Regions from separate parts of the Rossellomorea sp. NS-SX7 genome, predicted to be linked through region 2. Evidence: riboswitches for the same ligand, from Rfam matches in the RefSeq annotation. Region 2 holds a riboswitch; each other region holds the start of a gene.
The links. Region 2 has a riboswitch for S-adenosylmethionine ahead of mtnK (S-methyl-5-thioribose kinase). Riboswitches for the same ligand answer to the same signal wherever they lie in the genome.
Positions count from the first base shown of each region.

Region 1: it holds a riboswitch for S-adenosylmethionine, as region 2 does, so the genes downstream of both, ACUXV2_RS16100 (methionine ABC transporter ATP-binding protein) here and mtnK (S-methyl-5-thioribose kinase) in region 2, are expected to answer to the same signal.
Region 3: it holds a riboswitch for S-adenosylmethionine, as region 2 does, so the genes downstream of both, ACUXV2_RS07830 (methionine biosynthesis PLP-dependent protein) here and mtnK (S-methyl-5-thioribose kinase) in region 2, are expected to answer to the same signal.

Region 1 covers NZ_CM128249.1:3,208,721-3,218,679, reverse strand. Annotated here, with positions in the region: gene ACUXV2_RS16120 (YusG family protein) at 1-177, shown strand, start outside; gene ACUXV2_RS16115 (toprim domain-containing protein) at 416-778, shown strand; gene ACUXV2_RS16110 (thioredoxin family protein) at 781-1,101, shown strand; gene ACUXV2_RS16105 (SCP2 sterol-binding domain-containing protein) at 1,362-1,715, shown strand; SAM riboswitch class I at 1,832-1,937, shown strand; gene ACUXV2_RS16100 (methionine ABC transporter ATP-binding protein) at 2,090-3,112, shown strand; gene ACUXV2_RS16095 (methionine ABC transporter permease) at 3,109-3,777, shown strand; gene ACUXV2_RS16090 (MetQ/NlpA family ABC transporter substrate-binding protein) at 3,792-4,613, shown strand; gene ACUXV2_RS16085 (carboxymuconolactone decarboxylase family protein) at 4,743-5,108, shown strand; gene sufC (Fe-S cluster assembly ATPase SufC) at 6,310-7,095, shown strand; gene sufD (Fe-S cluster assembly protein SufD) at 7,113-8,423, shown strand; gene ACUXV2_RS16070 (cysteine desulfurase) at 8,423-9,652, shown strand; gene sufU (Fe-S cluster assembly sulfur transfer protein SufU) at 9,642-9,959, shown strand, end outside.
Region 2 covers NZ_CM128249.1:1,207,344-1,217,302, forward strand. Annotated here, with positions in the region: gene ACUXV2_RS05880 (B12-binding domain-containing radical SAM protein) at 1-1,227, opposite strand, end outside; gene ACUXV2_RS05885 (acyltransferase family protein) at 1,808-2,833, opposite strand; gene ACUXV2_RS05890 (PAS domain S-box protein) at 3,007-5,160, shown strand; gene ACUXV2_RS05895 (methylated-DNA--[protein]-cysteine S-methyltransferase) at 5,175-5,639, shown strand; gene ACUXV2_RS05900 (DUF2087 domain-containing protein) at 5,780-6,373, shown strand; gene mtnA (S-methyl-5-thioribose-1-phosphate isomerase) at 6,417-7,469, opposite strand; gene mtnK (S-methyl-5-thioribose kinase) at 7,480-8,667, opposite strand; SAM riboswitch class I at 8,776-8,927, opposite strand; gene ACUXV2_RS05915 (carbon-nitrogen family hydrolase) at 9,020-9,802, opposite strand; gene ACUXV2_RS05920 (aminotransferase class I/II-fold pyridoxal phosphate-dependent enzyme) at 9,923-9,959, shown strand, end outside.
Region 3 covers NZ_CM128249.1:1,609,133-1,619,091, forward strand. Annotated here, with positions in the region: gene ACUXV2_RS07825 (tryptophan--tRNA ligase) at 1-970, shown strand, start outside; SAM riboswitch class I at 1,098-1,200, shown strand; gene ACUXV2_RS07830 (methionine biosynthesis PLP-dependent protein) at 1,292-2,413, shown strand; gene metC (cystathionine beta-lyase) at 2,406-3,590, shown strand; gene ACUXV2_RS07840 (bifunctional homocysteine S-methyltransferase/methylenetetrahydrofolate reductase) at 3,609-5,459, shown strand; gene metH (methionine synthase) at 5,440-8,889, shown strand; gene sda (sporulation histidine kinase inhibitor Sda) at 8,990-9,154, opposite strand; gene ACUXV2_RS07855 (hypothetical protein) at 9,181-9,381, opposite strand.

The sequences.
Region 1 (9,959 bases), 2.0 Mb from region 2:
GGAGAACTGGAGTTGTATCTCGATAATCAGCCGATCGGCAGGATGGCTGTGCCTTTAGAAGGGATATCTATGGAGCCTAATTACGAAGCGAGAGAAAATAAGATCTTTCAGAACTACACCGCCACAGAAGGAAATGAAGCACGTTATACTGACTGCGATGAAGGCGGATGGTGTTAATTTCCGATAAAGGGTGCCAGACTTCTCCTGACAGAACTGGCACCCTTTTGTTTATTTTCACTAAACTCGAGTAAGCAATAGGCAACTTTGGACCTCAATGACTCTTCATATAGGTTTCAGTCTTTTTTCTTTCTATTTCCAAAAAAAAATGAGAAGATATAAGTAAGTAGTGGACATCATCTCTAATTAATTGAATATACTATCCTAATCTTATTTTCTGAAAGATAAGGTGATGACAATGTTTGAAATTGGTGATGAAAAAGTAATCATCGTAGAAGGTACAACGGATAAACGAAAAGTTGAAGGCATCATTAAAGAACCGATCGAGATTATCTGTACAAATGGAACCATCAGCATTACAAAAATGGACGAACTGATTGATTCGCTGGAACAAAGAGATGTTTATATACTGGTTGATGCCGATCATGCAGGAGAGAAGCTGCGGAAACAATTCAAGCGTGAATTTCCGGAGGCAGAGCACCTATATATCGACCGGATGTATAAAGAAGTGGCCTCTGCGCCTGAATATCACTTGGCCTCTGTACTGATTGGTGCCAATATTGATGTACACACGGAATATCTGGAAAAAAGGATGAGTTGACGTTGAATGAGGTAAGTAGTACAAGCGCGCTATATGATTCCATAAACACACATGAGCTTACGGCCGTGTATCTCTACACCCCGATGTGTGGGACATGCCAGGTAGCAGGCAAAATGATGGAAGTCGTGAAAAAGCTTCCGCAATCCTTTCATTTTGATAAAGTCAATTTGAATTACTTACCACAGTTTGCAGAAGAACAGTCGATTGAAAGTGTGCCTTGTTTGATTCTATATAAAAATTCTGAGGAGAGGGAAAGGATCTATGCCTTTCAATCTGTTCCCTATCTATATGAAATGTTTAAAAAAACGGAGACCTTTGGATAAAGGTCTTTTTATTTTGTGTTTTTCGTGCGAGGCACCACACGCGCTGCAATAGCTGGAATAGGGAAAAGCTTTCTACAAACTAGGACATATTTCTTGGGAAATAAATAGAAATTGCTCGGAATTTATATTCTGAATATTCAAAACTGTCTATTTCGACAGTAATTCAAGATCTGTTCAAAATCATGTCGAGCGACTAAAAAAGGATAAAATACCCATAAGTAGAATTAAGTAGTAGTAAGAAGATTCGCGGGAGGGTATTTATGAAAAATTATTTAGAGACGTTAATTGAACGATGTCATTCGAAGTACCATCTGCAGCTGTTATTTCCTTCAGAACCATTCATTCTTGAATTTAAATGTAAAGATCAGCGCTACACCATATCCCTGTCAAATACAAGATGCTCTATTATGGAAGACGAAACTGAAAGCGAGCCTCAATTTGTCATTGATGGAAATGAAGAAATGATCATAAGTGTGTTGAAAGGGCAAGAACTTTTGTCTCGAATGGTTGAGAATGATCAACTGTCTGTCAAGGGAGGTTACCGGCCTCTGCTGTTCGTCGAGTCTGTTTTGTGGCTGACAAGATCCACGAAAAAAGAAACTGTTGAAATATAGCGATTACTCCAATCTTCTGAAAAAAAGAATTGACACCCCATTTACGTGGTGATAGAATCACTTTTGTAGCAAATTTTCTGAGACTTTACACTCATTAACTTAATATATAAGACTTACTCTTATTAAGAGTGGTGGAGGGACGTGCCCTATGAAGCCCGGCAACCGTCAATTTTATTGAAATGGTGCCAATTCACTCAAAGCTCATGCTTTGAAAGATAAGAGGAAGGATAGTCATATGATTATGCCTTTCTGCTTATCTGCGGAAAGGTTTTTTTTGTTTCCTAATGTGCCTGGCGCCTGCATTGTCGATGAGAGAAGTTTTAATTCTTATTATAACGGTCGTTTTACTAAAGAAAAGAAAGGAGATTGGCAGCATGATTACGATCTCAGACGTGAAGAAAATTTATCAATCTAAAGCAGGGCCCATTTCAGCAGTGGATGGAGTAAATCTCTCCATTCAGGAAGGTGAAATTTTTGGGGTGATCGGCTACAGTGGTGCAGGGAAAAGTACGCTGATCAGGATGTTGAACGGACTCGAGGTTCCGACTGAAGGAGCAATCGATGTAAACGGGCAGACTGTGTCAAAAATAAAAGGCAGGAAGCTACGTGAAGTAAGGCAGTCCATAGGGATGATCTTTCAGCACTTCAATTTATTATGGTCAAGAACAGTCCTGGAAAATATTCAGTTTCCTTTGGAAATAGCAGGTGTTTCCAAAAAAGAACGAAGCCGAAGAGCCAATGAGCTGCTGACATTGGTAGGACTGGAAGGAAGAGGGGATGCGTACCCTTCACAGCTGAGTGGAGGCCAGAAGCAGCGTGTCGGGATTGCAAGGGCACTGGCGAACAACCCAAGCGTGCTTCTCTGTGACGAGGCAACTTCTGCACTGGATCCGCAGACGACTGATTCCATCCTCGACTTATTGGTCGATATCAATAAACGCCTTGGGCTGACGATCGTTCTGATCACTCACGAGATGCATGTCATTCAAAAAATCTGCCATCGTGTGGCAGTCATGGAGAATGGAAAAGTTGCAGAGCTGGGGGATGTACTTGAAGTATTCCGTAATCCTCAGCAGCAAGTAACGAAGCGTTTTGTAAAAGAAGTATCACAGGATCAGGACTCAGAAGAAGTGGTTGAACAGTTGAGCAACCGTTATCCAACAGGGAAAGTACTAAAGTTCACTTTTGTGGGAGAATCGACCGGTCAGCCGTTGATCACATCGCTGATCAGGAGGTTTGACCTTGAAGTGAATATCCTTCAAGGGCAGATTTCTCAAACACAAAAAGGAGCATATGGCACACTGTTTGTTCATTTGGACGGAGCAGAGCAAGAGCTCAGGGCAGCGCTCCAGTTTGCTGAAAGCCAGCTGGTGAAAGTGGAGGTGATGGCAGGATGATGGAAACTCTATTTCCAAATGTCGATTGGGAAAAACTTTGGGAAGCAACGGCAGAAACCCTCTATATGACCGGGATGTCTGTTCTTATCACATTTGTATTAGGTATCATTCTCGGGATCCTATTATTTTTGACTTCCAAAGAAAATCTGTGGGAAAACAAGCTTACTTACACAGTAACAAGCTCTGTGGTGAATGTATTTAGATCTATTCCCTTCATCATTTTGATTGTACTGTTGATTCCGTTTACTAAATTCTTATTGGATACGATCCGCGGAGCAAATGCTGCTCTGCCGGCATTGATCATTGGAGCGGCACCGTTTTACGCCAGAATGGTCGAAATCGCGCTCCGGGAAGTGAATAAAGGCGTAATTGAAGCTGCCAAAGCAATGGGGGCAAAGACGAGTACGATCATCCTGAAGGTTCTGCTGCCGGAATCAATGCCGGCTTTAATTTCAGGTATAACGGTCACAGCCATTGCACTTGTAGGTTATACAGCGATGGCAGGTGTCATTGGAGCGGGTGGACTCGGGAACCTTGCTTACCTGGATGGTTTCCAGAGAAGCCGTGAAGATGTGACACTGGCGGCAACCATTATGATCTTGATCATAGTGTTCGCCATTCAAATCATTGGTGATTTCTTTACAAATAAATTAGACAAAAGATAAAGGAGAGAAACAACATGAAAAAATGGGTAGCAGGAGTCATTGCAGCAACAAGTATTTTTGGATTGGCAGCATGCGGTAGTTCAACTGGAGGAAGCGAGGAGCAGAAGGAATTGGTGGTGGGAGCTTCAAATATCCCGCACGCAGAAATCCTTGAAGAAGTAAAGCCGATTCTTGAAGAAAAAGGAATCGAATTGAAGATCGAAACGTACCAAGATTACATCTTGCCTAACAAAGATCTGGAGAACGGCGACCTGGATGCCAACTACTTCCAGCATATCCCGTACCTGGAATCTCAAAAAGCAGAGCACGGTTATGATTTTGAAAACGCTGGCGGTATCCATATCGAACCTATCGGTGTGTACTCCAAGAAATATGATTCATTAGAAGACCTGCCTGAAGGTGCGACGATCTTGATGAGTAATTCCGTGGCAGACCATGGGCGTATCCTTACCCTCCTTGAAGAAAAAGACTTGATCACGCTCAAAGATGGAGTGGACAAAACGAAAGCAACGCTTGAGGACATTGAAGAAAATCCAAAGAAACTGAAGTTTGATTACGAATATGAAGCGGCCCTTCTGCCTCAATTGTATGAAAATGAAGAAGGCGATGCTGTATTGATTAATTCAAACTATGCGATTGATGCAGGTCTTAATCCGTTGAAAGATTCGATTGCAATTGAAGATAAAAACTCACCTTACGTCAACGTAATCGCCGTGAATAAAGGCGATGAGGACAAGGAAGAGATAAAAGCATTGGTTGAAGCTCTCCGTTCTGATGAAATCCAGGAGTTCATCTCGAACGAATGGGATGGAGCAGTCGTCCCTGTAAAAGAATAAATGAAATGATGAGAACCCGCGGCGCGCCGTGGGTTCTTTTTAGTGCGGAATGCATTTTGATAACATAAAAATTCGACGAAACGACCATACTATTTTCGATAATCTAATTCGAAAATGGAGCTGAATGCGATGCAAATGGAACCAAGAAACACAACAGAAGCTGCACTTCATGATTATAAAATGGGGCTTGGGATATTTACGGAGAAAATGCCTGAGCTTGCGGAGCATTATAATACGTTCACTGAGCACTGCTTTAGAGAAGGTGTCCTTACGAAAAAAGAGAAGCAGCTCATCGCTCTCGGGATCAGCCTATATTCCCAGGATGAATACTGTATCATCTACCATACCAAAGGCTGCCTGGATGAAGGATGTTCAGAGCAGGAAATCCTGGAAGCGGTCGGCGTCACTGCGGCATTTGGAGGCGGGGCTGCAATGAGCCAGGCTGTGACACTTGTTCAGCAATCCGTGCAGGAACTTAATCAATTGAAACAATAAACAAGAAGGCGGAAGGGGCGCAATCATCGAACCTTCCGTTTTTTTTTTTGTTTCTTCTATATATATGGACGGTGGACTACCCGATGTTTTTCTGTTTAATCGAATAATGAAAATAAAGGAAATTCGACAAGTTGCTCGTATATCAGAAAAGTGGAATGTAATTTTTAAAAGTGGATTGTATATTACAAAAGTGGAATGTATTTTTAATAAATGGAACGATAACCTTCGAAAGTCGCATGTATTTCATTGTTATAAGGCATGAAGCATTGAAAACAACCCAAGTTGATAGGTGACGACTACTTTTTTAAAGGAAACAGCACTTTTTGAGGATTTTTATTCGCTATTTACTTCGTTTATCAAAGACAGGCGTCGACATCCGCAGAAATCGATGTCTGCCACAAAGATCAACAGCTGCACATTAAAAAATGCCTCAAATAAAAATGTAAGCGCTTTATCTTTATACAAGCATCTGGATATTTACTAACTTACCTATTATTTGCTAGTATAATGGCGGAATTTTGTGAAAACTTAATGATACCCTCTTGTAAAAATCTTCTGTATATGATTTTTAAGAAAAAATGAAGAAATTCGGGTTTTGTCTTCAAAAAGAGGGGGTAGTATAGTTATAAATGAAATGAAAAAACTGAAAGGAATGATTCATTATCGACTCTCTTGAGGGTTTGACGTACACAAGTGAAATGGAAAAGGCGATGCATAGTGCCCATGGAATTGGATACGAGGTGTACAAACGAAAGCATGATGTCAGGATGCAAGTAGAGAAACAAAGAGAGCAGGAATACAAGGAAAGCCGAAGAATGATTGCGGCACTTGATAGAAAAGTGCATGCTAATATATAATAAATGTAAAGAAAAAACCAGTGTTGACTCAACACTGGTTTTTTTCATGAAGGTGGCAATCTATATCAAATGAGCCTCATTCAGATAACGGATGATCATGTAATTTCTTCCTATTAATATAGGAAGAAATCCGGACAGGCTCCTTCAGTGGAAGGCACTACATTTTTCTGATGTTTTCAGCAAACAATAGTGAAGGAATTAATGTCTGGATATCCATGTCCTCTCCTTCTGAAAAAGTTGATTATACCTTTTATTTGTTATAAGATTGTAATGATAATAAATTGAGAATGAGTAAGGGTCTACATCCTTACATTCATTTTATAAAGTCACGGAGGTATTTACACATGGCAGGTTCTACTTTAACAATTAAAGATCTTCATGTTGAGATTGAAGGAAAGGAAATCCTGAAAGGGGTTAACCTTGAAATTAAAGGTGGAGAAATCCACGCAGTAATGGGACCGAATGGTACAGGTAAATCTACTTTATCTTCAGCTATCATGGGTCACCCTAAGTATGAAGTTACTAAAGGAAGCATCACGTTCGACGGCGAAGACGTGCTTGAAATGGAAGTAGACGAGCGTGCACGGGTAGGTCTATTCCTTGCTATGCAGTATCCAAGTGAAATCAGCGGTGTTACAAATGCGGACTTCTTGCGTTCGGCAATCAACAGCCGCCGCGAAGAAGGCGATGAGATTTCACTGATGAAATTTATCCGTAAGATGGATTCCGAAATGGAATACCTTGAAATGGATCCGGATATGGCACAGCGTTACCTGAACGAAGGGTTCTCCGGCGGTGAGAAGAAGCGTAATGAAATTCTTCAATTGATGCTGCTTCAGCCTAAGATCGCGATCCTTGATGAGATCGATTCAGGTCTTGATATCGATGCCCTTAAAGTGGTATCAAAAGGAATCAATAAGATGCGCGGAGAAGAGTTCGGCTGCTTGATCATCACTCACTATCAGCGTCTTCTTAACTACATCACACCAGACCGCGTACACGTCATGATGCAAGGACGTATTGTTAAATCAGGCGGTGCGGAATTAGCACAGCGTCTTGAGGCGGAAGGTTATGACTGGATTAAGGAAGAGTTAGGAATCAAAGACGAAACTGTTGGCCAAGAAGCGTAAGTGTTAGGGGGATAATAATGACTGTAGAAACGAAACTATCAGTAGATCAGGACTATGTCAGCTCCTACTCAAAGCAGCTTGGAGAGCCAGAATGGTTAACGACCCTTCGTACAGATGCCTTTACTAAAATGAAGGATCTTAGCCTTCCGGTTGCAGATAAGACGAAAATCACAAACTGGAACTTCACTTCATTCAAGAAGCACACAGTGGACAGTGATTCGTTCTCATCATTGAGTGAGCTGCCAGAAGAAGCAAAAGCACTAGTTGACTTAGACAGCAAAGATCAAAGCTTATATATACAAAGAAACAATACACCTGCTTTCCTTTCATTATCCAATGAATTGAAGGATAAGGGTGTCATTTTCACAGATATCTTCACAGCGGTAAAAGAACACAGCGAGCTTGTTCAAAAGTATTTCATGACAGAAGGCGTGAAAACCGATGAGCACAAGCTTACAGCTCTTCATGCAGCATTGATGAATGGAGGGGCGTTCCTTTACATTCCAAAGAACGTAGAACTGGCTGATCCGATTCAAGCAGTTTATGTTCACGACAATGCTGAAGTTGCCATGTTCAACCACGTATTGGTGGTTGCGGAAGACAACAGTTCAGTGACATATGTCGAAAACTATATTTCTACAACGGATGTTGAAGACGGCGTATACAATATCGTGACCGAAGTAGTTGCGAATAATAATGCCAAAGTGTCCTACGGTGCAGTGGACAATCTTGCAAGCGGATTGACGACTTACGTGAACCGCCGTGGTGTTGCAGCCAGGGATGCCCGCATCGAATGGGCGCTCGGACTGATGAATGACGGTGACACTGTCTCTGAAAACGTGACGAACCTGATGGGTGACGGTTCCTACGGTGATACAAAGACGGTGGTTGTCGGCAGAGGCAAGCAGAAGCAGAACTTCACGACAAAGATTGTTCACTTCGGCAAAAATTCCGAAGGTTACATCCTTAAGCACGGCGTCATGAAAGATGAAGCTTCTTCCATCTTTAACGGAATCGGTAAAATCGAACACGGTGCATCAAAGTCGAACGCAGAGCAGGAATCACGCGTATTGATGCTGAGCGAAAAAGCACGCGGGGATGCAAACCCGATTCTTCTGATCGATGAAGATGATGTAACGGCAGGGCACGCAGCTTCAGTCGGACGCGTCGATCCGCTTCAGCTTTACTACCTGATGAGCCGCGGTATTCCGCAAAAAGAAGCAGAGCGTCTTGTCATTCACGGTTTCCTTGCTCCAGTGGTAAACCAATTGCCGATCGAAGGAGTTAAGAAACAGCTTGTCGAGGTAATCGAAAGGAAAGTAAACTAATGGATGTTAAAGAGATTCGAAAGCATTTTCCGATTCTCGACCAGGAAGTCAACGGACATCCACTCGTTTATTTAGACAGCGCGGCTACTTCCCAAAAGCCTGTGCAAGTGATCGAAGCAATCAACGATTACTATCGCGGCTATAATTCCAACGTCCACCGCGGCGTACACACGCTGGGGACTAGAGCGACGGATGGCTATGAAGGGGCCCGTGAAAAGGTTCGTAAATTCATCAACGCTGCGTCTACTCAAGAAGTCATTTTCACACGCGGGACGACAACTGCGATCAATACTGTAGCGGCAAGCTACGGGCGTGCGAATCTGAGTGAAGGCGACGAAATCGTCATCACTCACATGGAACACCACAGCAATATCATACCTTGGCAGCAGCTTGCTAAGGAAACAGGTGCTGTATTGAAATATGTCCCTCTTCAAGAAGATGGGACGATCACACTTCAAGATGTACAAGAAACCGTTACAGCCCAAACGAAGATCGTTTCCATCATGATGGTATCGAATGTACTCGGTACGATGAATCCGATCAAAGAAATCACGAAAATCGCCCATGATCATGGCGCTGTCATGGTCGTGGACGGGGCTCAGGCTGCACCTCATATGAAAATTGACGTCGAGGATCTTGACTGTGACTTCTTCGCTTTCTCAGGCCATAAAATGGTCGGGCCTACCGGGATCGGTGTACTTTACGGTAAGAAAAAACACCTGAACAAGATGGAACCAATCGAGTTTGGCGGAGAAATGATCGACTTCGTCGGACTGCAGGAGTCCACTTGGAAAGAGCTTCCTTGGAAGTTCGAAGGCGGCACGCCGATTATTGCAGGTGCAATCGGCCTCGGAGCAGCGATTGATTTCCTCGAAGAAATCGGCTTGGACAATATCGAAGCATACGAGCACAAGCTTGCTGCTTATGCGCTGGATAAAATGAATCAGGTTGAAGGGATGACCATCTACGGTCCTAAAGATCCTGGCCAGCGTGCCGGACTTGTAACCTTCAACATTGATGATGTCCATCCTCATGATGTTGCGACTGTATTGGATGCAGAAGGAATCGCTGTCCGTGCCGGTCACCACTGTGCACAGCCGCTGATGAAATGGCTGAATGTCTCGGCGACTGCACGTGCGAGCTTCTATCTGTACAATACAGAAGAAGATATTGATAAACTTGTTGCAGGCCTAGTGAAGACAAAGGAGTTTTTCAGCGATGTCTTTTAATAACTTAGATCAGCTGTACAGACAGGTCATCATGGACCATTATAAGAACCCCCGCAATAAAGGGTCTTTGGAAGATGGCAGCTTTACGATCGATATGAATAATCCGACCTGCGGCGACCGCATCCACTTAACGTTAAAAGTGGAGGATGGCGTCGTCCAGGATGCCAAGTTCGACGGCGAAGGATGTTCCATCTCGATGGCGTCTGCTTCCATGATGACACAAATCGTAAAAGGTAAAGAAATCCAAGAAGCGCTTAAGCTTTCGAAGATTTTTTCTGATATGATGCAAGGTAACGAATATGATGAA
Region 2 (9,959 bases):
TTCAAGTACATCCTCCACTTGTTTGATTCTGACGATATCATCAAATGATAATACGTTGTTTCCAAGTATTTCATAAGGGGAGTGGTCCATGTAGGTGTATTGATGATCATTGGCCCGAATCCTCAGCCCCGTCCCTCTCAGCATTTTCAAGAAACCTAATTGAAGCTCTTCGGGGCGCATTTCAAATACATCGTTAAAGGTTTTTCGGAATGATTGATAATCTTCTTCGGGTAACCCTGCAATCAGGTCCAGGTGCTGATCGATTTTTCCGCCCTCTTTAACCATGGTCACCGTTCTTGTAAGCTTTTTATAATTTTGTTTTCTCATGACAAGATCGTTGGTTTCATCGTTGGTCGACTGCACACCGATTTCAAATCTAAATAGACCAGCAGGTGCTTCTCGATTAAGGAATTCAATGACTTCCGGCCTCATGATGTCTGCCGTGATTTCAAATTGAAAGACAGTGCCCGGTAAATGCTCGTCAATCAGGAATTGAAACATTTCCATCGCATAACTACGGCTGATATTAAATGTGCGGTCAACAAACTTAATGGTCTTTGCTCCGTTCTTCATTAAGAAACGGATATCATCCTTTACCTTTTCTCGGTCAAAGTACCTGACGCCTACTTCTATCGAAGAAAGGCAGAACTGGCAGCGAAATGGACAGCCCCTGCTCGTTTCGATATAGGTAACCCTCTTGGAAAGGTAAGGAAGGTCTTCTTCAAATCTGAAGGGAGAAGGAACATTGCGCAGATCAATTTTATTTTGCTGCGGTTTTACGACAGGCTTATCATTTTCTAAATAGGCAATCCCATGAACCATAGACCAATCTTCCTGACCATGGACTTGCTCAAGGAGCTGTTTAAAGGTCTCTTCACCTTCACCAAGTACGATGAAATCCACATCGCCTTTCAAACGATCAAGCCAGTAAGGGACATCATAAGTGACTTCAGGACCGCCAAGAACGATCTTGACCTCTGGGAGGATTTTTCTGAGTACTTGAATGACTTTGATTGTCTCTTCAATATTCCAAATATAGCAGCTGAATCCTAAGACATCCGGCTTTTTTGAGAACAGATCAGTAGCAATGTTCAGGATCGGGTCCTTTATCGTATACTCCGCGAGCTCTGCTTCATAGTCGGGCTCTATATAAGCCTTTAGACAGCGAATGGCCAGATTGGTATGAATATATTTTGCATTTAACGTACTTAATACGACTTTCTTCATTAAGAATAACTCCTTCTTTAATTTCATCATTCCATCTTTTGCTGGATGATTTTTCATATAAAACCATTCTTTCATAAAATGGGTGAAACAACGTATGGAAGACTGCTCTACCCATTTTATCGGAGGGAGAGAAAAAGCTCAATATTTGTCTAAAAGTAATTCGAAATTATTGTTTGAATAGGAAGGATTTTAGAGAAATATTCCGAATTATATAAAGTGTAAACATAAGTTTTGACATAACTTTTGGTATATATTGCTTTTCTTATATTAAAAAAAGGGACTGACCCATTGTATATGTGGTCAGCCCTTTATCGGTGTAGAGGTAATGTCATCCAGCTCCGGGGCTTAGAGGCTCGAGGTCATAAGGCAATTCCACCAAAAAGGCAAAGAACGCCTTTCCGGTGGAATCGCATTAAGCTTGTCGCCTCTGGTCAAAGCCCCTCCGCTTTTGGTATCATCCAGCTGCGGCGGCTAGCCCCTCGGGGTCATAAGCTAAATGGTCCAAGAAGGCAAAGAACGCCTTCCCGGCCCATTTAGCTTATGCTTGTCGGGGCTGAACGAGCCGCCTCCGCTTTTGGTATTACCTTGTTTTCATCTCTCTTTTTGAGAGGAACTTTTGAAGTTTTGTCGATTTCAGCTCAATGATCGGCTGGGTAATGGATGTAAAAAGCTTCGTCGAAAACATCATCGTCAAAACGAGCGAAACAGCCAGCAGCAACAATAGACTTGCAGTGGGGTCGATGTAATCCTTTATCTCACTTACCCTGAACAAACGGATAATAAAGCCGTGAAGCAAGTATACGTAGAGTGTATTTCTTCCCCAATTTGTAAAGAATTGCTCTTTGCTTGGTACAAACGTATAGAAACTGAAAATCATAACGATATTCAGGGTATATACAATCGCCCTGACTCCTAAGCTGATGACATCATTCCATTCGAAATCTCCATATGGCTTTGATCCAAGCAGCCATTTGTCTGAAAACTCCGGAACGAAGTACATTCCTAAGAATACCAGTACGAACATTATCCCTGCATAAACACGAGCTTTAGTGGTTTGAAAATATTCAAAATGCTCTTTCTTCATATAGTAGCCCAATAGGAAAAAAGGAAAGAAGACAAATGTTCTCGATAAACTTAAATAAGTTGAGACCTCGTCGATAAAACCGATCAGCAGTCCGAGAGCAAATGCTGCTGACAATCCCATCACCGGCTTGAATTTAAACCATTTAATAAACACGTACAGCAGTGCATTCCAGCAGAACAAGCTGATCAGGAACCATAATGACCAGTGCGGGTTCAATGGATCAAGTTCAAAAGATGATTTGTCATATAAGAAATAATAGTAAATGGTGTAGATGAGCTGGAACACGATATAGGGCAGAATCAACTTTTTAGCGAGTTTTCCTATATAGCCTTTTTTATAGAACCCTTTTGCGAATAAACCTGCAACTAATATGAAAGCAGGCATATGGAATGTGTAAATCGTCTTGTAAAGTGAGAGGATAACGGGATCGCTCTCTATATATGACCGGATTAGGTGGCCGAAGACCACTAAAAAGATTAAAATGAATTTTGCATTATCAAAATAAGAATCACGTTGTTTCATAAATCATCACCGTCTTTTTGTCAAAAATATACGCTAATTAAATTTCTACCCTAGGATACAACGTGGGAAACCTGAATTTCACTGTTAATTATCACCAATAACATAAGGTACTATTCAAACAATATTGCAGTTAAGCCGAAAGTCGTCTTTTAACAATATAGGGGGATGTAGAAATGACTAAAAGCAGCAAGTTGGAAAATCAGTTATATAAGGAAGAATGTCATCCTGTCGATAGGGAGATTTGCTTAGCGTCACCTATGGCAATGTTTGTCATTAATAATGAAATGAAAATTTGTTATGCCAATGATCAAGCATGCAGCATATTGAAAACTGAACCTGCATCGTTGACCGGCCAACTGTTCAACAGCTTTTTTACATCTGTACCCTCACCGATCGTCGCCCATTATCAAGAGGTAATGGAGTCAGGAAAGTCTCTTGAAGACGAGACGCTTATGAATACTAAATGCGATAAAATCATCCATATAGAATTGATTCTCAAAAAATCATCCGTTTCTACTAATGCGTACCTGTACTTTAAAGATGTGACCAAATCCAAAGAAATCGAACGAAAAGATCATCTCAATGTCCATCTCCTTTCGAATATTTTCCAGAATGCATCGGAAGGAATTATCCTTTTCGACCTCGAGGGAAATATCAATGATGTTAATCAGGCGTTTTCTAAGCAAGTAGGTCTATATAAAAAGGAGATCATTAAACGTAACGTACGCTCGTTCATACCTGAGAATTCCCATTATAAAATAGATAAAATTAAAGAACTGCTTTCTAAAAACAGAAAAGCAAGAGGGGAAATCCCGATCAAAAGGGACAATGGAATTTCTATTGTAGAGTTTACCACAAGCCCATTTGTTCACCATAAGCTTCATATGGCGATCCTCAGGGATGTAACGGAAAAAAGGCAAATGGAAATTCAGGTGAAAAGAAATGAAGAACTATTCAAAGGGTTATTTGAGGAGGCGATCGATGCAATCGTCCTGTGGGACCAGGATGGTAGAGTGTTAAAAGCGAATGCCTCAGCTCTCAAGATATTTGAATGCTCTTTATCCGAACTTTTATCTAAAAGAATCAAAGACTTCGTCTATCCTCTGGAGATCCAAAAGTTCGAGCTTGTCATGGAGCAGCTGTACAAAAGCGGTGCAGTAAGGGATGAAGTCCTCTTCCTGATGCCCAATAACCAATTAAAGCATCTGGAGTTCACTTCCAAGCTTCATTCCGTGGATGGCTACAATATGACGATCTTCAGGAACGTAAGCGAGAGATACCAGATGGAAAAGGAACTGAGGGAAAGTGAAGAAAGGTTCCGGAAAATATTCGAAGGATCATTGGATGGTTTATTCCTGACGAATCATAATTATGTCGTGGTTGATGCAAATCCAGAGGCAAGCAAAATATTACATCTCGACAAAGATCATTTAATCGGGAAAGACGTGCGGGAAATATTAAGCATCAAAGCCGATGACGAGACTTATCATGATTATTTGGTGCAGTTAAAAGAAGAGGGGCAGTCAAGCTTCTTAAAAACGTTCCGTTCACATGATGACCGGCTGCAATATATCGAATTATCATCCAAATATAACTTGCTGTCCAATCTCAATTTAACGATCATCCGTGACATCACGGAGCAAATAGAGATGCAGGAACAGTTGAGAAAGTCAGATACCCTGAGTGTGGTAGGTGAGCTGGCAGCAGGCATTGCCCATGAAATACGTAATCCAATGACTGCTCTAAAAGGGTTTATTCAATTGTTGGAAAACAGTGTTGGCAAAGATCATGAAATGTACTTTAATGTCATTACATCAGAATTGCAGAGGATCGAGTCGATCATTACTGAATTCCTTGTCCTGGCAAAACCGCAGGCTGTTCAGTATCAGGAAACAAACCTCATAAAGATCATGAAAGACACCGTTGAATTGTTGAGTGCACAGGCCACCATGCATAACGTTCAGTACAATGAAGTGTATCAGGACGGACTGCCGCCCATTTACGCAGAACCCAACCAATTGAAGCAAGTGTTCATCAATATCATCAAGAATGCCATTGAAGTGATGACTCAGGGAGGGGAAATCACTATTGGCATCCATGAAATGGAAAATGACTTCATCCATATAGAAATAAGGGATCAAGGAAGCGGGATCTCAAGAGATAAGATCAAAAAGCTTGGTGAACCTTTTTATACGACGAAAGAACGTGGAACTGGACTGGGACTGATGGTAAGCTTTAATATAATAAAAGAACATAACGGTAGAATAGAAGTGGAAAGTAAAATAGGAGAAGGCACTGTTTTTCATATCTATTTACCAAAGATGTAAGGAGATGAGCGTTCATGTCTGTCTATTCGCTGTTTGTGGAAAGTCCGATTGGTGTCTTGGAGATCCAGGCTGATCACGACAAGTTGTTATCGTTGGAGTTTGCCCCTGAAGACCAAGCTGCCACAGAGACAGAGCACCCAATATTAATAGAAGCTGAGCGTCAATTGGAAGAGTACTTCAGAGGAGAGAGGAAAGAATTTAACCTCCCTCTCAAAATACAAGGAACAGAGTTTCAACAGGAAGTCTGGAAAACGTTAAGTGAAATCCCATACGGATCAACTTGCTCATACGTGGACGTAGCGGTACGTATTAACAGGCCAAAAGCAGTCAGGGCAATAGGACAAGCCAATAAAGCCAATAAGTTTCCCATCATCGTACCTTGTCATAGGGTGATAGGGAAGAACAATACATTGACCGGCTATGCCGGAAAGCAAGTAGATAAGAAAGGAATCCTGCTGAACCTTGAACAAGCGAAGTAATGTATAAAGCATTTTTCTACGGAAAAATGCTTTTTTTTATTTGTATAAAAGGTGGTGTTATTCATATATCTATTGTCATTTTTATCTATTTAGATTATTATCTAATTAGATGGTAATCTAATTAGTGAGGAGGATTAAAGTTGCAGCTGGATAAACAAGTGGCTTTTCATAAAACAATGGGTGACCCCACGCGCATAAAAATTGTGCATCTCCTGTCAGCGGACTCCCTGCATGTCGGGGCTATCGCAGGAAAACTGGGGTTGACAGCGCCTACAATTTCACATCATCTCAACAAACTGAAGGAATGCAATCTCGTATACTCCAGAAGGGAAAAGAATACGATTTACTATTTCTTAAACAAAAAAGTGCTGGCGCATCATGCAAGTGTCCTTGATCGCTTCACGAATAAAGGGGAAGGGGATCCTGAAATGCACGATAAAATACTGAAAGAGAAACAAAAAGTGTTGAATAACTTCATGGAGAAGAATGGAAGATTGAAATCCATACCTGCTCAACAAAAGAAGAAACTTTTCCTGCTTGAACACATGGTAGAAGGATTGAAGGTTGGGACAAAATACAGTGAAAAAGAAATCAATGAGTACATCAAGCAATTTCATGACGATTTTGCAACCTTAAGGAGGGAGTTCATCATCCACCAGTTCATGTTCAGGGAAAATGGTATTTATGAACTGAATCCAAAGGAAATGTGGGGATCCACTCCCTTATATAAGTGATGTTTGGATGTGAAAAACCTTCCGGTGAAGGAAGGTTTTTTTGTTAGGATTGAGAGATCACTTTTCTGATGCTTTCATCATAGGAAGGGGTAAGGATGCCTTTTTCGGTGATGATTCCTGTAATTAATTCATGCGGGGTTACATCAAACGCAGGGTTATATACAAGTGTATCCCGAGGGGGAATCCTATGACCATTTATTTCAGTCAGCTCTTCCGGGGCACGCTCTTCAATCGGGATGCTGCTGCCTGAAGGAAGGGTAATATCAAATGTAGAAGAAGGAGCTGCCACGTAAAATGGGATATCGTAATGGTTACACAAAATGGCGAGCATTGATGTCCCGATCTTGTTTGCTGTATCTCCATTTGCAGCTATCCTGTCTGCCCCTACAATCACAGCTTCTACATTTTTCTCCTTTATCGTATGTGCGGCCATACTGTCTGCTATTAGTGTTACGTTTACACCTGACTGCTGCAATTCCCAGGTTGTTAAACGTGAACCTTGAAAAACTGGTCGTGTTTCACAGGCATATACATGGAACGTTTTACCTTGTTCAGACCCTAAATGAAATGGTGCCAATGCTGTCCCGTATTTGCTGGTTGCGATTGATCCTGCATTGCAGATGGTCATGATGGTGCTTTTATCATTTAGTAATTGTAGGCCATACTCTCCGATTTTCCTGCATGTGACTTCATCTTCGGCATGAAGGTGAATGGCTGAGTGCAGAAGGATTGTTTTTGCTTCATTGACAGACTGTGCCCGTTCAATTGCATTCTGTAACGAATCCAGTGCCCATCCCAAATTTACTGCAGTGGGCCGGGAGGAAAATAAATAATCTTTATCCTCTTTGAATTTTCCCATGAATTCAGCCAGGCATCCTGTATCATATCGATTCATGGATAAAGCAAGCCCATAGGCGGCAGTAATACCGATCGCGGGCGCTCCTCTTACCTTCAATGTGACGATTGCGTCATAGAATTCCTTTAGCGAATAGAGTTGAAGATATTCAACTCTATGAGGCAGCTTTTGCTGGTTTAATAGTTCTAAATGATCATCTCGAAAAATGAATGATGTCGGAATGGTGGTTGTGTGCGTCATGATTGGCTCCTTATGTTGTATGATTTCGTATGAATTCTGTAAGTTCTTCAATTGTTGAGAACGTATGCCTTTTCAGAATCAATTCTCTTCCTAAAGAAAGACAGGTACTTTTAGCCAGTAATCTCTTATCTTTATCTGGAATGGAATCAAGATCTGCAACATGTGCAAGGCCCACGGTTCTCCTGATGAGTTCACACCCGCTGAATCCTGCACTGTCTTGAAAGGCTTTATTCAATACATAATCCAAGTATCCATTCACCTTGGTGTATGCATCTCCGCTTTCCTGCCAATGTCTCGAAAAAGTTTCTGAGAAAACGTTCCATGTAATGGTGATGTGCTGGAGGATTTCATCTTTTCCTTTACTGTCCTCCCTCGCAATTACCTGGAAGATCAGGTTTGCAATGAATTGACCGACATCGAAGCCGATCGGTCCATAAAAAGCAAATTCAGGATCAATCACCTTCGTATGATTTTCATCTGCAAAAATACTTCCAGTGTGAAGATCACCATGCAACAGGGCCTCACTCTCTGTAATAAAACTTTTCTTCAATTTCGCCACTTCAAGTTTCAGACTGAAATCATTCCACAGTTCCTTGAGAAGAGGGAGCAGTTCTTCCTCATAATCATTCGTTTCACTATTGAAGAAGGGATCGGTCAAAACAAGATCCTCTGTAATCTTACATAGTTCAGGGTTGGAAAAGGTTTTGACATATTCTTTTTTCTTAAAAGGATGCAGGGCATAGTCAGATGTATGATAAAGGGTGTTTGCCAGAAAGGTCCCGATATGCTCAGACAAAAGTGGGTAGGTGACTCCACTCATCAGTCCTGAACGTACAATCGTCAGGGAACTTAGATCTTCCATAACAGTGACAGCAAGTTTGTCATCACTGTAGTATACCTGGGGGACATGATCTTGGGCATGTGTTTGCTGCAGTTTCAACGCATTTGCTTCAATTCTGGCGCGGTCCACCGTCAATGGCCAGCTTTCGCCAACCACTTTTGCATAAGGCAAAGCCTGCTTCATGATGATTCCTTTTCTGCCTTTTTCACTTATTTGAAACACCAGGTTTAAGTTTCCATCCCCGATTTCACGGCAGGTCAATTCCGCTCCTTTTTCAAAGAAGTTCAGACTGATTGCTAAATCCAGTGCGGTTTGTTCATTTAACGATTGATAACCTGTGACAGGACTGATTGACATAATGGTTCCCCCTAAATCGATAAATTGATTTTGGAGGCTTTTCATATGGGTAATAAGAAAAGCCTCTTTCATTGATGGAAAGAGGCTTAAAGATCGGATCTTATTCGCCTCTTATCTCTCAGAAAGGTGTTCTTTCTGTTGGAATTAGCACCGTGCCTTATGGAATAATCCGGCGCATATTGCGCCCCGTTTCACAACGGTATTACGGTCGGTTGCTGGGCTTCACAGGGCCAAATCCCTCAGCCAGCTCTTGATAAGAGTGATATTTAGTTTAAATGGCTTCACGCTGTTTGATTTGAATAGTACCATTTTTTGAAACATAGAGTCAATGGATTTTTGGGAAAATTTAAAATTAATAGAATTCAGGACGCCGGTCTTGAAAAATCGGTATCTTCTTTCTTACTTCTTCCACTTCATTCAAATCGATATCAGAGACGATTAACTCTTCTTCGCGGGTTCCTTCCGCAATGATTTCCCCCCAGGGACTGATAATCAATGAATTTCCGCCAAATTCATTATTTGGATCACTGCCTGCACGATTACAAGCAATGACGAAACATTGATTTTCAATGGCTCTTGCCAATAAAAGGGTCTTCCAATGAGTAATCCTTTCTGCTGGCCATTGTGCAACCACGAACACAACTTTAGCCCCTCCGATGGCATGTTTTCTAAACCATTCCGGGAAGCGGATATCATAGCAGATCATACCGGCCATCTCAGTGTCCATCAGTGTGAATGAGCCATCTTCTTTACCGGGAAGCAGGTAATGATGTTCATCCATCAGTTTGAATAAATGGAGTTTATCATACTGTTTTATCATATTCCCTTTGTTATCAAAAACGAGAAGAGTATTGGAAATCCCTTCTTTTGTTTTCTTTGCAATTGATCCGCCGACAATATGTATGGAGTGGCGCGCGGCCAGTTCTGAAAGAAAGTCAGAAATATCTTGTGCTTCTTCATCGGCGATTTCCCCGATTCTCGTTAAATCATAACCTGTCGTCCACAATTCAGGAAATACGACGGTATCACAGCCTGCTTCCATCGCTTTCTTTACCCATTGCTGAACCCGTTTCTTATTTTCAGAAGGATTGCCAAATGTTATATCCATTTGTGCGAGCCCGATATTCGTTATCAAATTAACACCTCATTTATAAGTCTATGAAAAATATACTTTACAATCTTTACTTTACGTTATATCATTTGTGACTAGAATTTGAAAGTAAATAATTTTCAAAAAAGTGTAGAAGGTGAAGAGATGACAACCTTTAAAAAAGCAGAGCGCATAAACTCGC
Region 3 (9,959 bases), 400 kb from region 2:
CAAACCCACAGGCAGGGTGCATCTTGGTAATTATATCGGGGCAATAAAACCAGCGCTGGAACTTGCTCAAAACGAAATGTATCAGCCTGCTTATTTCGTAGCGGATTATCACGGACTTACAAAGATACATGACAAAGAGGAAATGAGCCAGCTCAGCAGGGGGATTGCGGCAACATGGTTGGCGTTGGGGCTTGATCCGGAGAAAGCAATCTTTTACAGGCAATCGGATGTTCCGGAAATTTTTGAACTAAGCTGGATTCTAGCCTGTTTTACACCAAAAGGACTGATGAATCGCGCACATGCATATAAGTCCATTGTCGAGGAAAATGCTCACACAGGGAGAGAATCAGATACTGGTGTGAATATGGGGGTATTTACGTATCCGATATTAATGTCTGCGGATATCCTGCTTTTCCAAACTGACCTTGTTCCAGTCGGGAAGGATCAAATACAGCATGTTGAAATCGCAAGGGATATCGCTGAGAATTTCAATCATACCTATGGTGATACATTCACTCTGCCCCAACATGTGATCGAGAAAGAAACCGCTGTTCTCCCGGGTCTGGACGGTCGAAAAATGAGTAAAAGCTATAACAATACCATTCCATTATTCGAGGAACCGAAAAAACTGCAAAAACTGATCAATAAGATCAAGACGGATTCCACGCCGCCTGAGGCACCGAAAAATCCGGATGATTCCATCATTTTCACATTATATAAAGAGTTTGCTGCAGAAGATCAAATAAATGAAATGAGGTCGCGTTTCACATCTGGAATCTCATGGGGCCAAGCGAAGAAAGAACTGTTTGACGTGATGAATGCACGCTTGGAAGAGCCGCGGCAAAAGTATAATGAATTAATGGAAACACCTGAAAAACTTAATGAAATTCTACAAGCAGGTGCGGAAAAAGCAAGACAGAAAGCCAGGCCGTTTTTGGAAGAAGTAAAAATAAAAATCGGCTTGCAATAACCTTCAGATGAATTGATGTATTTTTTAAAGTATTCATAATTTTCATTGACATTTAATAAAGTATGTTGTAAGTTATGAAGAAGTTATTTTAGCAAAGTGAATGTTGATTTCCATAAAACCAAATAGATTCTTATCCAGAGAGGTAGAGGGACTGGCCCTGTGACACCTCAGCAACCAGCTATGGCATGGTGCTAATTCCAGCAAGTTGAATTCAACTTGGACGATAAGAGGGAGAATGAACGACTGAAACCTTCTTATATTGATAAGAAGGTTTTTTGTTTTTATATCCCTTTTCGTTAAATAAGAAAAGGAGTGAAAAATATGAAAAAACACATCGATACCATTCTCGTTCAATCAGGAAATCGTACGGACGCAGGGACAGGAGCTGTAAGTCCCTCCATTCACTTGTCAACGGCATATGAGCACAAGGGGATCGGTCAATCATCAGGATTTGATTATTCCCGGACTGGAAATCCCACCAGGTCCATTCTGGAAGATACACTCGCCCTTTTGGAGGAAGGCAATAGAGCTTTTGCCTTCAGCTCGGGAATGGCAGCCATTCAGGCTGTGCTGAGCCTATTCTCATCTGGAGATGAATTAATTGTCTCCCAGGACTTATATGGGGGAAGCTATCGTTTATTCCTACAGTATCAAAGTCAATATGGTATCAGGTTTCATTTCGTGGATACTCATGAAGAAAGCCGTGTTGTCGAGAAGATAAACGAAAAGACCAGAGCGATATTCATCGAGACTCCAACCAATCCATTAATGAATGAAACCAATATTTCCACCGTTTCCTCCATCGCAAAAGAAAACGGGTTATTGCTGATTGTGGATAACACATTTTACACGCCAATCCTGCAAAAGCCAATTACAGAAGGTGCCGATATCGTCGTTCACAGTGCTACAAAATATTTAGGCGGTCACAATGACGTGCTTGCGGGTGCGGTCATCGTCAGAAATGAAGAATTGGGAGAGAAGCTATTTACCATTCAGAATTCAATCGGTGCCGTACTTTCACCATTTGACTGTTGGCTGTTACTCCGCGGCATGAAAACCCTTAGCTTGCGAATGGCCAGGCATGAAAAAAATGCGATTGAAATTGCAGAGTATTTGACTCATCACGATTGCGTGACTGATGTCCTATATACCGGCAGAGGCGGAATGCTGTCTTTTCGGATCTCAAAGGAAGAATGGGTAGGGCCTTTCCTTGAGAAATTAGAGGTGATTACGTTCGCTGAAAGTCTTGGCGGGGTTGAAAGCTTCATTACGTATCCTGCAACCCAGACCCATGCTGATATTCCTGAAGGTGAAAGGGTTACACTCGGTATATGTAACCGACTCTTGAGGTTTTCAGTCGGGATTGAGAATGTGGAGGATATCATTTCAGATTTGGAGAACGTGTTCAATCAATTAAGAGGAGAGGTGCTTATACATGAGTGAAAAAACGTACTCAGTGCAAACTTCCCTGCTTCATTCTCACGGATACGATGCCCATACTGGAGCGGTTTCTACACCACTGTACCACGCAACCACTTTTCATCAGAATGATTTTGACCGATTTGGGACGTATGATTACAGCCGGTCTGGAAATCCGACCAGGGAAGCGTTGGAAGATACAATTGCAGAACTCGAAGGTGGTATTAAAGGGTTTGCTTTTTCATCTGGCATGGCAGCCATTTCAACCAGTTTCCTCATGCTTTCCCAGGGGGACCATGTCCTCATTTCGGAGGAAGTATATGGGGGCACCTATCGATTGATCACAGAGGTATTGAATCGATTTGGTATACAGTATTCTTTTGTTGACATGCGGGATCTTCATGAGGTGGCCCGCTCGATCAGACACAATACAAAAGTGGTTTATATCGAAACTCCTTCGAATCCCTTACTTAACATCACCGATATTGAAGGGGTCGTAAAATTGGCAAAAGCCAATGACTGTCTGACCTTTCTGGATAATACGTTCATGACCCCTCTGCTGCAAACGCCTTTATCACTTGGTGTGGATGTGGTTTTGCACAGTGCAACTAAATTTTTGGCAGGTCACAGTGATGTACTTGCCGGACTCGCTGTGACCGGAAACGAAAAAATAGCCCAGAGACTTTCTTTCCTACAAAATTCATTTGGTGCTGTTTTGGGACCGCAAGACAGCTGGCTCTTATTGAGAGGTCTTAAAACATTACATGTCCGCCTGAAGCAGTCATCCGAAAGCGCCTATAAGATTGCCCGTTTTTTAGAATCGAAAGAGGAAGTGGAGGAAGTGTATTACCCGGGACTGAGCTATCATAAAGGCCAAGAAATCCATGTCCGGCAGTCAAAAGGACCTGGAGCTGTTCTATCTTTTCGCTTAAAAGGTGAAGAAGAAGTCAGGAAATTGACTAAACAATTAGATATTCCGGTATTTGCAGTAAGCTTGGGTGCAGTTGAATCCATCCTTTCATACCCGGCAAAAATGTCGCATGCATCCATGCCGGAAAAGGAAAGAGAAAGACGGGGAATCACAAATGGTCTGCTGAGGTTATCAGTCGGATTGGAGAACGCAGATGAACTGATACAGGACCTTGACCAGGCTTTTCATTCTCTTAAAGAAGCACCTATTAAAAAAGTCATCAATTTTTAATAAAGAAGGAGGGATCGAGTGAAACCGCTGATACAATCTTTGAAAGATAGAATTTTAATAGCAGATGGAGCAATGGGGACTCTCCTGTATTCATACGGAGTGGATCGTTGTTTTGAGGAGTTGAACCTTTCACACCCCAAGGAAGTCTTGAAGGTCCACAGAGATTATATCGAAGCAGGAGCAGATATCATCCAGACCAATACGTATGGAGCAAATTATGAAAAACTTTCACGTTACGGACTGGAGGATTCTGTTAAAGAAATCAATACAGCAGCGGCCAGACTTGCCAAAAAGGCTGCAGGGGATCACACCTATGTTGCAGGGACCATTGGTGGCATCAGAGCGATCAAGCAAAATATTCCCCTGGAGGAAATTAAAAGAAGCTTCAGGGAACAACTTTACTGTTTGCTTCTTGAAGGTGTCGATGGAATCCTTCTTGAAACGTATTACGACTTTGAGGAATTGACGACAGTCCTTAAAATTGCAAAGCGGGAAACCGATCTTCCCGTCATTGCACAGGTATCGCTGCATGAAACGGGAGTCCTTCAGAATGGCATGAATGTTAAAGATGCACTTCATCAGCTGGAAATGCTCGGTGCAGATGTTGTCGGCATCAATTGCAGGATGGGACCGTACCATATGGTTTCTTCTTTGGAGGAAGTCCCGATTCCCAAGGGAGCTTTTCTATCCGTTTATCCTAATGCCAGTCTGCCGAACTATGAAGAAGGAAGATTCTATTATTCTGCCGAACCTGAGTATTTCGGGGATATCAGCAACGAACTGCGTGAACAAGGGGCGAGGATCATAGGCGGGTGCTGCGGAACGACTCCTGAGCACATCCGGGCTGTGTCAAAGAAATTAAAAAGCAGGGTGCCTGTGACGGAAAAAATAGTGAAGACCAAAAAATCAGTACAACTATCATCTCAGCCTTTAAAAGAAAAGCTCCTGCATCATAAAGTGAAAGAGAAGAAGACGGTGATTGTCGAGCTGGATCCTCCGAAGCACCTTGATACAGATTTGTTCTTCAAGGGTGCTCAAGCTTTAAAGGAAGAGGGGATTGATGCATTGACCCTTGCAGATAATCCGTTGGCATCTCCGAGAGTGAGTAATGACGCCATCGGGACAATGATAAAGGAAAGATACGACCTCACGCCATTGGTTCATATTACATGCCGTGACCGTAATCTGATCGGTCTTCAATCTCATTTAATGGGCCTGCACACACTGGGGATCCACAATATTTTAGCGATTACAGGCGACCCCGCCAAGATTGGGGACTTTCCGGGGGCAGCTTCCGTATACGATCTATCAAGTCTGGAACTGATCGAATTGATCAAACAAAATAATGAAGGAATATCATTTTCAGGCAAGTCACTCAGGCAAAAGACACAATTCTCAGTCGGTGCTGCTTTCAATCCGAATTTCAGACACTTGGATGCGTCTGTGAAACGCCTTGAGAGAAAAATAACTGCAGGAGCCGATTATTTTATTTCTCAGCCGGTATTTGGAGTGGAAGAACTATTCCAAGTCTATGAAGCTACCAAACATTTGGACACCCCGATTTTCATCGGGATCATGCCTTTATTGAGTTCGAGGAATGCAGAATTCCTTCACCATGAAGTTCCCGGAATCAAGGTTCCTGAAGAAACAAGAAAGAGAATGAAGGATGCAGGTACAGACCCTGTTCATACAAGGGCAGTCGGAATGGAAATTGCAAAGGAACTATTGGACACCGCACTTAGGTTGTTTAACGGTATCTATCTGATTACCCCATTTGTCCGTTATGATATGAGCATAGAATTGCTTCAGCATATGAAAGGAAAAGCCGGGACAGAAAAGGAGGTTCCTTATGGCCAGCGCATTATTTAAAAGACAGCTTAGAAAGAAAATATTAGTACTGGACGGGGCTATGGGAACGATGCTGCAGGAAGCTAGTTTATCTCCGGAAGATTTCGGTGGTGAGGAACTTGATGGGTGTAACGAACATCTTGTCCTCACTGTTCCGGAAGTCATTTACAATATCCACAGTGAATATCTGCGGGCCGGAGCGGATGTGATTGAAACGAACACATTCGGAGGTACTCCCGTTGTACTGGATGAGTATGATTTAGGCTTTAAAGCCTACGAAATAAATAAAACAGCCGCTGAAATTGCAAGAAAAGCGGCAAATTCCTTCTCGACTGATGAATGGCCAAGATTCGTAGCAGGCTCTATGGGGCCTACGACTAAGACGTTATCGGTAACAGGGGGGATCAGTTTCGATGAATTAGCAGAAAACTACCGCATACAGGCGAAAGGACTTCTGGATGGTGGAGTCGATGTTCTTTTACTCGAAACAAGTCAGGATGCGTTGAATGTGAAAGCAGCCAACCTGGGTATCCGGGCAGCCTGTGAAGAGAGTGGAAGGGAAGTCCCCATTCTTTTATCCGGAACCATTGAACCCATGGGTACCACATTGGCAGGCCAAAATATAGAAGCTTTTTATTTGTCGCTTGAACATCTGAATCCTCTGGTGGTTGGGTTGAACTGTGCGACTGGACCAGAATTTATGAGGGACCATCTTAGGTCTCTTTCAAATTTAGCGACGACTTATGTTAGCTGTTATCCAAATGCAGGACTGCCTGATGAGGAAGGGAATTATAATGAAACTCCGGAATCGCTCAGCTTAAAAATGCGGGGATTTCTTGAGAAAGGGTGGCTGAACCTAATAGGGGGATGCTGCGGGACCACTCCTGAGCATATACGTGCTTTATCTCACTTGGCAAAAGAATTTCAGCCAAGGATACCGAACGAATCACATGCTCATGCCGTATCAGGAATCGAACCATTTTTATATGAGGACAAGGACAACCGCCCCATCCTGGTGGGTGAACGGACGAATGTGATTGGATCAAGGAAATTCAAGCGATTGATAGCCGAGAATAAAATCGAAGAAGCTTCAGAAATCGCAAGGGCACAGGTGAAAAACGGAGCCCAGGTCATCGACATTTGTGTGGCCGATCCGGACCGGGATGAAGTGGAAGATATGAATACCTTTATCCAGGAAGTCGTGAAAAAGGTGAAGGTTCCCCTGGTCATCGATTCTACCGATGAAGAGGTTCTGGAAACGGCTTTGAAATACTCACAAGGTAAAGTGATCATCAACTCCATCAACCTGGAGGACGGGGAAGAACGATTTGAAAAAATTTCTCCGCTCATAAAGAAGTACGGAGCTGCAGTGGTAGTAGGCACCATTGATGAAAAGGGAATGGGAGTGACGGCAGAGCGAAAGGTCGAGATCGCTCTAAGATCCCATGAACTGTTGACGGGGAAATACGGACTCGCTTCACAGGATATCATCTTCGATTCTCTTGTATTTCCTGTAGGGACAGGGGATGCACAATATATAGGATCGGCGAATGCCACCGTTGAAGGAATCAAGAAAATTAAAGAGCTGCTCCCTGATTGTCCGCACATACTCGGGATAAGCAACGTCTCTTTCGGTCTGCCCCCGGTCGGCAGGGAAGTGCTAAATGCCGTATATTTATATCATTGTACGAAAGCAGGGCTGGATTACGCGATTGTGAACACAGAGAAACTCGAACGGTTCGCTTCCATTCCGGCGGAAGAGGTGGAACAGGCAGAAAAGCTCTTGTTTGAAACAACGGATGCGACTCTTGCAGCTTTCACTGAATTTTATCGTGGAAAGAAAAAAGAAGTGAAAATACCCGTCAATACGATGACACTCCAAGAACGACTTGCTCACTATATTGTCGAAGGGACAAAAGAAGGATTGATTCCTGACCTTGAACTGGCTCTAAAACAATATAGTGCACCGCTGGATATCATCAATGGTCCTTTAATGGATGGAATGAGTGAAGTGGGACGCTTATTCAATGATAATCAGCTTATCGTGGCAGAAGTACTCCAAAGTGCCGAAGTCATGAAAGCATCTGTCGCCTTTTTGGAGCCGCATATGGAACAGAATGAAGCATCATCTTCTTCTAAAGGAAAAGTGATCCTTGCGACAGTAAAGGGCGATGTTCATGATATAGGTAAGAATCTGGTGGACATCATCCTTAGCAATAACGGGTATGAAGTGAAAGACTTGGGCATTAAAGTCACGCCGCAAGAATTAATTGAAGTGATTAGAAAAGAAAAGCCTGATATTGTCGGACTATCAGGACTGTTGGTGAAATCCGCACAGCAGATGGTCGTAACAGCACAAGATTTGAGGCAATCAAACATCTCGGTGCCAATCATCGTAGGAGGCGCGGCACTGACAAGGAAATTCACCACTAACAAAATAGCGAAAGAATATGAAGGACTTGTTCTCTATGCAAAAGACGCCATGGATGGATTAAGCATCATCAATGGGGTTCAAGATGAAGGGACGAGAAAGAAGTGGGAAGAAGAAAGCAGACAGAAGATTCTCGAAGGCAGTAACAGTGTTGAAAAAGAATCTGTAAATCAATCGTCGGTTGCAGTCAAGGTCCGTTCAACGGTATCAAAAGATGTACAGGTACATGTTCCACCTGATCTAAGGCCCCATACCATTAAAGATTTTTCGTTGAATCAAATTCATCCTTATATTAATCAGCAGATGCTTCTTGGTCATCATCTCGGAATCAAAGGGAAGATTACAAGGCTTCTGGAAGAAGAAGATGAACGGACACTCAGGATCAAGGAAATTACGGATGATTTATTTGATAAAGCAAAAAATGAGGGTCTTATTCATGCTTCAGCTCTTTATCAATTTTTCCCTGCTCAGGCAGAAGGGGATGATGTCATCATTTATGACCCTGATGACGTCACGAAAGAAATTGAGCGATTTCATTTTCCGCGGCAAAATCGAAACCAGCATCTGTGTTTAGCGGATTATCTTCGTTCGGTAGATAGCGGTGAGATGGATTATGTCGGTTTCTTTGCGGTTACAGCCGGCCGCAGGATCAGAGAATGGGCTGCGGTATTGAAGGAGGAAGGGAAATACCTGGAAAGCCATGCGATTCAGGCACTGGCACTGGAGACAGCTGAAGGACTTGCGGAAAGAGTTCATGAAATGATGAGAAGCAGATGGGGCTTTCCCGATCCGGTTGATTTTACGATGCAGGACCGTTTTCGAACAAACTATCAAGGTCAGCGCTTTTCATTTGGCTACCCTGCCTGCCCGGACCTTGATGACCAGCAGAAACTCTTCAGGCTTCTAAAACCTGAACGGATCGGCATCGAATTGACGGATGGATGTATGATGGAGCCGGAAGCATCTGTTACGGCGATGGTATTTGCCCATCCTGAAGCCCGTTACTTTAATGTGCTTTAGTGGAGGCGCTTTTCACAGTCTTCCTATATGATGATAGAAAACTGTTATACCAGATAACATACTGAAAAAATTCGAAAGCACCCTGTCAATGACAGGGTGCTTACTCTTTTTTCTCTTTATGTGTTTTTACTTTTTCTAAATTAAGATTATCGAGTTTTCTCGTAATGATTTCTTGTTTGAGCATGTTTATGAACAAGGGGTCCAATTGCAGCTTTACACTATTGTCATATGCAGCAAGCAAGTGGTAATCGGATAGACGGTTCATAAATCCAGCTCCTTTCTCAGGTCCCTTTATATCATGCTTTTTTTCTTGGGTGAAGAAGGACATGTTGGAAAGTCAAGTTCGATAAGTTCCAGGATCTTTTCTTCCGAAAAACCGGTTATCATGGAGATATTCGATATACTCGGCGTCATGTCCATGTTTATGCAGAATTCTCGCGCACTCTTTACCGATAGGACTTCTATCATTGATCTCGATAGTTTTCTTTCCATCCTCATCAACTCCCCAATTAAATGGCCATCGGCTAAAAAAGCCATACTTTTAATACTATCTTAAAATTTCATCTGGCTCTTAATTGTGAGATCTCCCGGAAGAGTATCCATACTGTAACAGACAATTCGTTAAATCGACATAAAATTCAAAAAAAAGTTCCTTTCTTACATTATATACCCTAATAGGTGTAGAAGCGAGAAAAAATAACGAAAATCAAATGAAATTTTTAATGAATATACATTAAAATGAATTCTTTTACATTTTTGAAAATTGAATGGATAATTTTTATAGAATACGAACCTTTATAATGGATAATGGTACAATAGAAGTAGTGAAAAGGGAGTGGATTTGAAGAAGCTGGTGCTGTTTTGGAAGGGGTACTTACCTCATGAATGATAAACTCGCCCGCTTTAAACGTGGCTCTCCCCAATTGCAGCGTCTATAGGCAATTACTAGAAGAAGCAGTTTTATAGATTTGGTTTTCTGAAAAATCAGAAATATAAAGGTGGATTTGGGAATAAAGTAATGAAGTACTATATTCTCATAAGCGCAGTGAAAAACAACAAGGAAAGCTCTT